Regions from separate parts of the Promicromonospora sp. NPDC090134 genome, predicted to be linked through region 1. Evidence: riboswitches for the same ligand, from Rfam matches in the RefSeq annotation. Region 1 holds a riboswitch; each other region holds the start of a gene.

Evidence for each region. Region 1 has a riboswitch for thiamine pyrophosphate ahead of ACIPN7_RS11240 (YkoF family thiamine/hydroxymethylpyrimidine-binding protein). Riboswitches for the same ligand answer to the same signal wherever they lie in the genome.
Region 2: another riboswitch for thiamine pyrophosphate. It lies ahead of ACIPN7_RS27825 (thiamine ABC transporter substrate binding subunit); the one in region 1 lies ahead of ACIPN7_RS11240 (YkoF family thiamine/hydroxymethylpyrimidine-binding protein).
Region 3: another riboswitch for thiamine pyrophosphate. It lies ahead of ACIPN7_RS00590 (MTH1187 family thiamine-binding protein); the one in region 1 lies ahead of ACIPN7_RS11240 (YkoF family thiamine/hydroxymethylpyrimidine-binding protein).

The regions. Positions count from the first base shown of each region.
Region 1 is NZ_JBIVCZ010000003.1:344,733-347,992, reverse strand. Features, by position in the region: gene ACIPN7_RS11250 (ABC transporter permease) at 1-280, opposite strand, end outside; gene ACIPN7_RS11245 (ABC transporter substrate-binding protein) at 277-1,428, opposite strand; TPP riboswitch at 1,595-1,680, shown strand; gene ACIPN7_RS11240 (YkoF family thiamine/hydroxymethylpyrimidine-binding protein) at 1,754-2,416, shown strand; gene ACIPN7_RS11235 (ECF transporter S component) at 2,409-3,035, shown strand; gene ACIPN7_RS11230 (ABC transporter ATP-binding protein) at 3,025-3,260, shown strand, end outside.
Region 2 is NZ_JBIVCZ010000014.1:120,590-123,849, reverse strand. Features, by position in the region: gene ACIPN7_RS27845 (molybdenum cofactor biosynthesis protein B) at 1-75, shown strand, start outside; gene ACIPN7_RS27840 (MoaD/ThiS family protein) at 103-342, opposite strand; gene moaC (cyclic pyranopterin monophosphate synthase MoaC) at 339-809, opposite strand; gene ACIPN7_RS27830 (DUF4235 domain-containing protein) at 830-1,111, opposite strand; TPP riboswitch at 1,149-1,254, shown strand; gene ACIPN7_RS27825 (thiamine ABC transporter substrate binding subunit) at 1,250-2,323, shown strand; gene ACIPN7_RS27820 (ABC transporter permease) at 2,413-3,260, shown strand, end outside.
Region 3 is NZ_JBIVCZ010000001.1:125,555-128,814, forward strand. Features, by position in the region: gene ACIPN7_RS00575 (ABC transporter ATP-binding protein) at 1-5, opposite strand, end outside; gene ACIPN7_RS00580 (ABC transporter substrate-binding protein) at 2-1,006, opposite strand; gene ACIPN7_RS00585 (ABC transporter permease) at 1,003-1,872, opposite strand; gene ACIPN7_RS00590 (MTH1187 family thiamine-binding protein) at 1,869-2,162, opposite strand; TPP riboswitch at 2,273-2,375, opposite strand; gene ACIPN7_RS00595 (Gfo/Idh/MocA family protein) at 2,510-3,260, opposite strand, start outside.

The DNA of each region.
Region 1 (3,260 bases):
CCAGCGAGACGCCCAGGTTCTCCACGAGGTTGCCGTCGACCGCGAGGCCGACGCCGGTGGTCACCACCGTCCACGGGGCCGAGAGCACCCGCGGGTCGATGAGCCCGGTGGCCGAGCCGGCGGCCCAGACCGCCAGGAGCAGCGCGATACCTGCGCCGGCGGCCAGCGGCACCGGCTTGCGCAGACCGAGGCGGCGGATCCCCGGGCGGACGTCAGCCCCCGGCTCGATCGCCCGGCGCCCGGGGGCCGCGGCCGGGCGGGCCTGGACGACGGCGGTCACGACGTGCTCCAGGCCTGCTCGGCGGCCTCGCCGGCGACGGGACCGAACCGCTCGTCGAAGAGGTCGGTGGCCCGCAGCGCAGGCCGGTCGAGCTCGCCGGCGAGCAGGTCGATCGTGTCCTGGGTGCGCTCGATCCCGTCGGTGAGGTCCGACGGGATCTCGGGCCGGGCCGCGGTGTCGATGAGGTACTGCGCGTCGGCCTCGGTCAGCCCCTGGTCCTCGACGTAGTACCCCTCCTTCCAGATCTCGGGGTTCTCGTAGATCCAGACCCGCGCCTGGGCCCAGGCGGTGACGTACTGGCGCAGCGCGGCTGCCTTGGCGGGGTCGCGCACGACGTCGGTCGGACCGTAGAGGTGGCTCGGGTCGTCCCGCAGACCGTGGCGCAGGGACGTCGCTCCGTCCGCCGCGTACTTGTCGAGGTAGCGCAGCAACGCGGTGCCGCCGACCGGGGCGACGTCGACCTCACCGGCGGCCAGCGCGGTGGGGTACACGTCGCCGGTGGACGGCAGCTCGACCAGCTCCACGTCGTCCTGACCGAGCCCCGCCGACCGCAGGGACTTCAGGACGAGCGCGCCCTGGGCCTGCCCGGGGCTGAACGCGATCCGCTTGCCGCGCAGGTCCGACAGGTCGTCGAGCTCGACGCCGGGAGCGCCGGCGAGCTCGTAGACGGGGTGCTCCGCCCAGTCCTCCCGGTACTGCGAGGCGTAGATCTGCACGTCGAGCCCGGTCCAGGCCGCGTGGATCGGCGGGATCTCGGCGACCGCGCCGATGTCCAGCACCCCCGCGTTGAACGCCTCGATGGTCTGCGGGCCGCCGGAGACGTTGGCCCACTCGATCTCGAAGTCGAAGTCCGAGTCGATCTCGTCGCCGGCCAGCTCGAAGGCCTTCTGCGTCGTGGGGTCGCCGATCGCGAGCGTGGTACCCGCGGGCACCTCGGCGGGCAGTGCGGCATCGGGGGAGAGGTTGCCCGCGCCGTCGTCGTCGGCCTGCGCTCCGACGGCGCAGCCGGAGGTGAGCAGCACGAGGGCGACGGCGGCGGCGGCGCGGGCGCCGCGGGTCGGTGCCGTGGCCGAGGACGTGGCCGAGGTCGCGGTGCGGTGGTTCGTCGGGCGGCGCGAGGCCGCTCTGGCGGGTGTGCGGAGGGGCATGAGGGCGTCCGATCGTCGGGGCCGGGTCTCCTGACGACGGCGAGGTATAGGCGCGAGTCCCGGGCTTGACCAGGGCCTGGGCGATTGCTCTCACTATTCGGACACCGGGATGGGCGTGGCCGGAATGTCCAGGTGGTGTGGTGCGCGCTGTTATGGTGGGCGCCGAGCACGGGAGTCCGGTATGCCGGGCTGAGAGGGAGTAATCGAACTCCGACCGTTGAACCTGATCCGGATCATGCCGGCGCAGGAAGCGACCTCAGGACGCGGCCGTACCGGTCCCGTCCTCCCGTGCCCGACGGATATCCGACGGACAGGGGAGGACCTGATGGCGGACCACGCCACCGCGACCGACGAGACCGCCGAGCTGCGCGGCGACCCGATGCGCTTCGGCGTCGGCGCGCGGATCACCGCGGCGGTGATGTCGGACGACTACGTCGACGTGATCCTGGGCGCGCTGCGGCAGGCCGACACCACGGGGCTGGTCGTCGAGACCGGCGACGTGAGCACGTATGTGGGCGGCGCCGAGGCCGACCTGCTGCGGTACGTGACCGACCTGACGGCCGGGATCGCGGCGTCGGGCAGGCACGCGGCGATCACCGTGCACCTGTCCCGGGGCTGCCCGGGCGAGGTGGCCTGCGACCTGCCCGGCGGGGCCGGCCCGCGGGTCACCGAGGTGCCCCGGGGGAGGGACACCGGCCGGCTCGTCTCGGCCGAGTGGGCGCTGTACCCGCTGGCCGACGACGTCCGCGCGGACGTGACGCCGGACCACATGCGCGACATCTACGCCGCCATCGAGCTGGCCAAGGACAACGGGACGTTCCGCGGCTCGCAGCACTTCGTCACCCGCCTGGAGGGCGACGCCGGCCGCGTCCTCGCCAGCGCCTTCGCCGGCTGGGTCCTCGCGGGCCGCACGGTGCAGCACGTCACCAGCCACCTCACCCTCTCCGTGAACAGCCCGAGCCACACCGCGGGCGGCACCGGTGAGTGAGCCGACGACGCGCCGCCGGGCGCGGCTGCCGCTGCGCGACATCGTGCTCATGGTGATGCTCGGCGTGGTGTTCGGCTTCCTGTACTGGGCGCTCGTGCAGGCGTGGAACGGGCTCGCCGTGGCGATGGGACCGGCCGGAGACCTGGCCCAGCACGTGCTGCTGGGCGGCTGGCTCCTGGTGGCGCCGATCGCGGTCGCGATCATCCGCAAGCCGTTCGTGGGCATCATCGCCGAGGTGATCGCGTCCGTCGTCGAGGTGGTGTTCCTGGGCTCCCCGGTCGGGCCGCTCCTGCTGGTGGCCGCGGCGATCCAGGGCGCGGGCAGCGAGCTCCCGTTCGCGCTGACCCGCTACCGCCGGTTCGGGTGGGGGGTGTACGCGGTGTCGGGCCTGCTGGGCGCGGGCCTGGTCTTCGTGTGGTCCGCGTTCCGGTTCGGCTGGTACGGACAGGACATCCTGGCGCTGCGCCTGGGAATGCAGCTCGTCTCCGGTCTCCTGCTGGGCGGCCTGCTCGCCAAGGTGATCGTCGACCGCCTGTACGGCACCGGCGTGCTCGACGAGTTCGCCATCGGCCGGGCGGACGCCGCGCTCCGCGGGCCCGTGGTGCGCCGTGACCGCTGACGCCGTCGTCGAGGCCACCGGCCTGGAGGCGGTCTACGGCACCGGCGACGGGGTGGGACCCGTCGATCTGCGCATCGACGCAGGGCAGAGCGTGCTCGTGCTCGGCCCGTCGGGTTCCGGCAAGTCGACGCTGCTCCGGCTGCTGCACGGCGCGGTCCCGCACGCGGTCCACGCGCAGGTGGAGGGCGCGGTGAGCGTCGCCGGCCGGTCCGTGGCCGGTACCGG
Region 2 (3,260 bases), on a different contig from region 1:
GTGGTGCTCGCCCTCTGGCCGCACGTCCGCTCCCAGCTCGAGGGCGGCGACCACCCGGCTCCGGTGCCGGGGTAGCAGGACTGTCGGCCCGGGTGGCCGGTGTCAGCCGCCCGCGAAGGGCGGGAGCACGTCGACCGTGACGCCGTCCGGCACGGTCGCCTCGTCCGCCGTGGCCCGGGCGCCCGCGACCAGCAGCGCGCACTTCGGCAGCACGGCACCCAGGGCCGGGTGGGCGGAGGCGAGGGCGCCGCGGAGGGCGGCGACCGACGTCGGACCGTCGAGCTGTTCGGTGGGGCGCCCCGCGGCCTCCCGGGCGCCGGCGAAGTAGCGGACCGTGATCACTCGGCACGCACCCAGTCGCCCGACTTGCCGCCCGTCTTGCGCTCCAGCCGGACGTCCGCGAGCGTGACCGACTTGTCCAGGCCCTTCACCATGTCGATCACGGCGAGGCCGGCGACCGCTACGGCGGTGAGCGCCTCCATCTCGACGCCGGTGCGGTCGGCCGTCCGGACGGTCGCGGTGACGACGACGCCGTCGTCGGTCACCTCCAGGTCCACCGCCGCACCGTGCACGCCGATCACGTGGGCCAGCGGCAGCAGGTCGGGCGTCTTCTTGGCCGCGGCGATGCCCGCGATGCGCGCCACCGCGAGCACGTCGCCCTTGGGCACGGCGCCGTCGCGCAGCGCCTGGATCACGGCAGGGGTGCAGCGGACCAGGCCGGAGGCCGTGGCCGAGCGGACGGTCGGCTGCTTGGCGGTGACGTCGACCATGCGGGCCTGGCCGCGGTCATCGAGGTGCGTGAAGCTCACGGCACCAGGGTGTCATGCCCTCACACGGCGCTGCGCCGCGCGGCGATCCGCACCGCGGCGCGGTGGGCACCCTTCGCGGCGAGGCGCTTGGCGAAGACCGCGGTCCCGGCGGCGACGGCCGCGAACACGGTCGCCTGCAGCAGGTCCAGCTCCGGGTCGTCGGGCTTGTTGGGCGCGTCGTTACCCGTCACGCCCTTCCAGATCATGCTGACCGCCTTCTGGGCGACCCAGCCGGCCGCGATCGTCAGGGCGAGAGTGCCGACCTTCTCGCCGAGTGTCTGTTCCGTCTCAATCTGGGCCATCTCCACACCGTAGTCCTCGGCAGCCGACTAGGCTGCATGGAAACGACAGGGGAGCGCCCCGATGGCGCTGAGAGTGCGGAGAGCCGCAGACCCTTGAACCTGATCCGGGTAACACCGGCGGAGGAAGTCGGAGGAATGATGTCGCGTCTTTCCGGTGCCCACGGGGGCACCATCCCTACCGTCGCGGTCGCGCTGTCGGCGGCGCTGCTGCTCGCCGGGTGCTCCGGCGGCTCCGGTTCCGGCGACGACGCGTCCGGCGCCGGCGACCCGGGGACCGTGACGCTGGTGACCCACGACTCCTGGGCGCTCGACGAGAAGCTGATCGACCAGTTCGAGCAGGAGTCCGGCACGACGGTCGAGGTCAGCGCCGCGGGTGACGCCGGCACGCTGGTGAACCAGCTCGTGCTCACCAAGGACGCCCCGCTCGGGGACGCGGTGTTCGGCATCGACAACACGTTCGCCTCCCGCGCGCTGGAGGCCGGCGTGGTCGAGGAGTACACGTCCGCGGACCTGCCCGAGGGCGCCGAGCAGCTCGGCGGCGCGCTCACGCCCGTCGACCAGGGCGACGTCTGCGTCAACGCCGACGAGGCGTGGTTCGAGGAGTCCGGCCTGGAGGTGCCGACGACGCTGGAGGACCTCGCCGACCCGCAGTACAAGGACCTGCTCGTGGTGACCAACCCGGCGACGTCGTCCCCGGGGCTCGCGTTCCTGCTGGCGACGATCGGGGCGTTCGGCGAGGACGGGTTCGAGGACTACTGGGCCTCGCTCGTCGACAACGGCGTCAAGGTCGCTGACTCGTGGGAGGACGCGTACTACGTCGACTTCTCCGGGGCGGGCGAGGGCGGCGAACGGCCGCTCGCGCTGTCCTACGCGACGTCGCCGGCGTTCACGGTGAGCGAGGACGGCTCGGAGTCGACCACGAGCGCGCTGCTGGAGACCTGCTTCCGGCAGGTCGAGTACGCGGGTGTGCTCGCGGGCTCCGACAACCCGGAGGGCGCCCGGGCGCTGGTGGACTTCCTGCTCACTCACGACGTCCAGGCCGCCCTGCCCGAGTCGATGTACATGTACCCGGCCGACGCGGCCGTGGAGCTGCCCGCCGACTGGCAGAAGTTCGCGCCCCAGGCCGACGCCCCGTTCGAGGTGGACCCGGCCGACGTGAGCGAGCACCGCGACGAGTGGATCGAACGGTGGACCGCGACGGTCGTGGGCTGAGCCGGAGGCGCAGCGCAGGGTGGGGGCCGAGGAACGAGGCACCCGCCCGGAGTGGAGCCGCAGGCTCAGCCCACCAAGGGCGGAGTTTGATGAGGCACGGCCTGCGGCCCGCACCCCTGCTCTGGGGGGCGGCGGTCGCCGTCCCCCTCGGCTTCCTCGCGGTCTTCTTCGCGTGGCCGGTGGCGGCGCTCGTGGTCCGCGGGTTCGTGCCCGACGGCGCGCTCGACCTCACCGGGTTCGTCGAGGTGCTCACCCGCCCGCGCACGTGGCGGCTCGTGGGGCTCACCCTCACCCAGGCCGTGCTCGGCACGGCGTTCTCCGTGCTGCTGGGCCTGCCGCTCGCCTACCTGCTGTACCGGCGGTCGTTCCCCGGGCGCAGCCTGGCGCGCGGGCTGGTGACCGTGCCGTTCGTGCTGCCCGCCGTGGTGGTCGGCGTCGCGTTCCGCGCGCTGTTCGCGCCGAGCGGCACGCTCGGGTTCCTCGGGCTGGAGGAGTCGCTCGCCGGGATCGTCGTCGCGCTCGTCTTCTTCAACGTGTCCGTGGTGGTGCGCACCGTCGGCGGGCTCTGGGAGCGGCTCGACCCCCGAGCCGAGGAGGCCGCGGCCTCGCTGGGTGCGGCACCGGCCCGGGTCTTCCGGACCGTCACGCTGCCGTCGCTCGCGCCCGCGATCACGTCGGCGGCGTCGGTGGTGTTCCTGTTCTGCGCCACGGCGTTCGGGGTGGTGCTGGTGCTCGGCGGCGTGCGGTACGGCACCATCGAGACCGAGATCTGGACCCGCACGACCCAGTTCCTGGACCTGCGCTCGGCCTCGGTGCTGTCGATCCTGCAGCTCGTCGTCATCTCCGCGGCCCTGGCCGTGTCCGCACGCGCCCGACGGCGGCGCGAGGCCGCCCTGCACCTCGTCTCCGCGCGGCGTTCGGCACGCCCGCTGTCCTG
Region 3 (3,260 bases), on a different contig from region 1:
GTCACGGCAGGTACTCGTCGGTCCACGCGGCGTCCGTGTCGAACCCCGGCTCGGTCAGCCCTTCCTCCTCGAGGAACCGGACGAACCCGTCCCACACCTCCGCGCGCTGCGCGCCCCAGTCGCCGGACGCGTACTGCGGGCCGAGCCACCGCGCGCTCGCCCCGACCAGCTCCGGGTCGAGCTCGGGCGCGGCCTCCAGCAGCACCTGCGCCGCGCGGTCGGGGTCGGCCGCCGCTTCCTCGTACCCGCGCGAGAGCGCGGCCAGGAACCCGCGGGCGACGTCCGGCTCCTCGTCCAGCAGCGACCGGGACGTCGCCACGAGCGGCGTGTACCAGTCGGGGATGCAGTCGAGATGGTCGCGGAACGCGATGGTGTCGACGTCGAGCCCGTCCACCTCGCCCAGCCGGATCGTGTCCCAGGCGTCGAACACCCAGGCGGTGTCGAACTGGTCCTCGGTCAGGCCGATGCGGAAGTCGTCGCTGACGAGCGGCGCGAACTCGACCCGCGCGGGATCGCCGCCGTCGCACTCCACGAGCTTGCTGATCAGAGCCTTCTCGAGGTCGGACTCGTAGGACCCGTACCGCTTGCCCTCCAGGTCCCGGGGCCGGGTGATCCCGTCGTCCGCGAGGCTGATCAGCGACGACGTGTTGTGCTCGATCACGGTCGCGACGGAGACGACGTCGGCGCCCGCCGCGCGCGCCGGGACCAGGCCCTCCGCCACGGAGTAGGCGAAGTCGGCCTGGCCGGCCGCGACGAGCTGCAGGCCGGAGGTCTCGCCGGGCTCGACGATCTCGACGTCGAGCCCCTCCTCCTCGAACCAGCCCTCCGCCTGGGCCAGGTAGAGGCCGGAGTGGTTGGTGTTGGGCGTCCAGTCGAGCACGACGGTGACCTCGCGCAGGCCGCCGTCGGACGCCGCGTCGGCGGTGCCCGCGGCGGTGCCGCAGCCCGCGAGCGCCAGCGGCGCGAGCGCGGCGAGGACCAGGGCGGGGGTACGGGACAGGTTCATGATTTTCCTCTCTGCCACGGCGTCGCGACGCGGGTGAGCGCGGCGACGAGGGCGAAGAACAGGCCGGACAGGAGGGCGATCAGGACGACGCCCACGAAGATCTGGTCCACGGCGTACGCCTTGCGGGACCGCTGCACGAACACGCCGAGGCCGGACTGCCCGGCGAGGTACTCGGCGACCACCGCCGCGCCCACGGCATAGGTCGCGGCGACCCGCAGGCCCGCGAGCGCGCCCGGGACCGACGCCGGCAGGCGGACCAGCAGGAACTGGTCCAGGCGGGTACCGCCCAGGCCGGCGACCATGTCGGAGTGCTCGGCGTCGACAGCGCGCATCGCGCCCACCGCCGAGACCAGGACGGGGAAGAAGACGGTGAGCGACACCAGGATCACCTTGGGCAGCAGGCCGAAACCCGCCCACAGGATCATCAGCGGCGCGAGCACGACCACCGGCACCGTCTGCGTGAGCACGACGAGCGGGTACACCGCGTCGCCGGTCACGCGGGAGGCCGTGACCACGATGCTCAGCAGCAGGCCGGCGACCGCGCCGAGCGCGAGCCCGGCGGCGGCCTCGGTCAGAGTGGTCACGACGTGCGGTCCGAGCAGCGGCGCCACCTCGACGGCGGTCCGGGCCACCTGCGACGGCGCGGGCAGCACGAACTCGGGCACGCCCGCGAGGCGCACCCAGGCCTCCCACACCGCGAGCAGCGCCGCGACGGTCAGGAGCGGGGCGAGGACCCGCCCGGCCCGGCGTCCGACCCGATGTGCGAGGCCTCGCTCGCGCCTGGCCGGACGCCGTCCGGACTGCCGCCACCCGGCAGCCTCGCCCTGCCCCGCCGCCCGCCGCCGCGCGACGGCGCGCGTGCTCACGCCCGGAACTTGGTGACGAGGTCCGCGATGGTGGGGCCGGCGTCGTCGGCGCCCTGGCTGACCTTGATGTTGGACTGGACGCCGTCCGCGCCGGCGGCGAGCGTCGCCTCGTGGACGGCGCGCAGCAGCGCCCACACCTCGTCGGGGCTGCCCTGGACGAACGTGCCCATGGCGCCCACCTCATGAGTGAGCCCGGACGCCTGGATGACGGCGATGGCGGCATCCACGTGCGCGTACCTCGCGTCGGGCGTGCCGCTGGGGCGGGGAGAGACCTGGATCTCGGCAAGCATGTGCGACCTCCGTGCACGGGCATGCCAGAGGTCGCCGGTTCCCGACAGGGGGCGCGCGACCACGTCCCCGCGCAGGGGACGGCCTCGACCGAACGCCCGTGCCGTCAGGCACGTCCTTCCGCTGGCATTACCCAGTTCAAGTGATCGGGTCGACGGCGTCGGGCGTGGTGCCCAGGCCTTCCTCTCAGCCCGGCTACCCCGAGCTCCCCGCGTTGGCGGGGCCACCGTACCGCTGGTCGCGGCAGGTCCGGAAGCCTGCTCACCTTCGAGGCCCGACTTTCTTCGCTTTCAGCAGCGTGAAAGCGAAGAAACTCGGGCCTCGAAGGTGAAGGGGAGGACCAGCCGGATCACTCGCCCGGGTAGACCAGGCCGATCTGCTCGCGGATCGTGTCCAGGGTGGCCATGATCGCCACCGTCTCCTCACGCGGGAGCAGCGGGCTGTCCAGCTCGCCGGCCGCCACCAGGCGCTCGGCCTCGGCCGCCTGGAAGTGCATGCCGCGCCCCGTCACCTCGGCGGTGAAGGTCTCGGTCTCGGTGCCCGAGGCGTCGTAGACGTGCACCGTGGACGGGTTGTACCAGGTCGCGTCGATCTCGATGCGACCCTCGGTGCCCAGGATCGAGGCCCGGTTGGGCCCGCGGGTGTCCGACGCCGACACGGTCGTGGCGACCCGGGCGCCGTCGTACCCGAAGATCGTGGCGACGGTGGCGTCCGCGCCCGTCTCCTTGAACGTGGCGTGCGACTGCACGGTGAGCGGCTCGCCGAACAGGTCCCAGGCGAACGAGACCGGGTAGATGCCCAGGTCCAGCAGGGAGCCGCCGCCCAGGGCGAGGTCGTTGATGCGGTGGCCCGGGTCGTCGGGCAGGTCCTGGGTGTGGTCGACCATCAGGGTGCGCACCTCGCCCAGCGCGCCCGACGCGATGATCTCGCGCACACGCGCCATGTGCGGCAGGAACCGGGTCCACATGGCCTCCAGGACCACGAGCCCCTTCGACTCCGCCAGGTCCACGATCTCGCGCGCCTCGGCGGCGTTGAGCGTGAACGGCTTCTCGACCAGCACGTGCTTGCCGGCCTCGAGCACCAGCTTCGCGGCCTCCGCG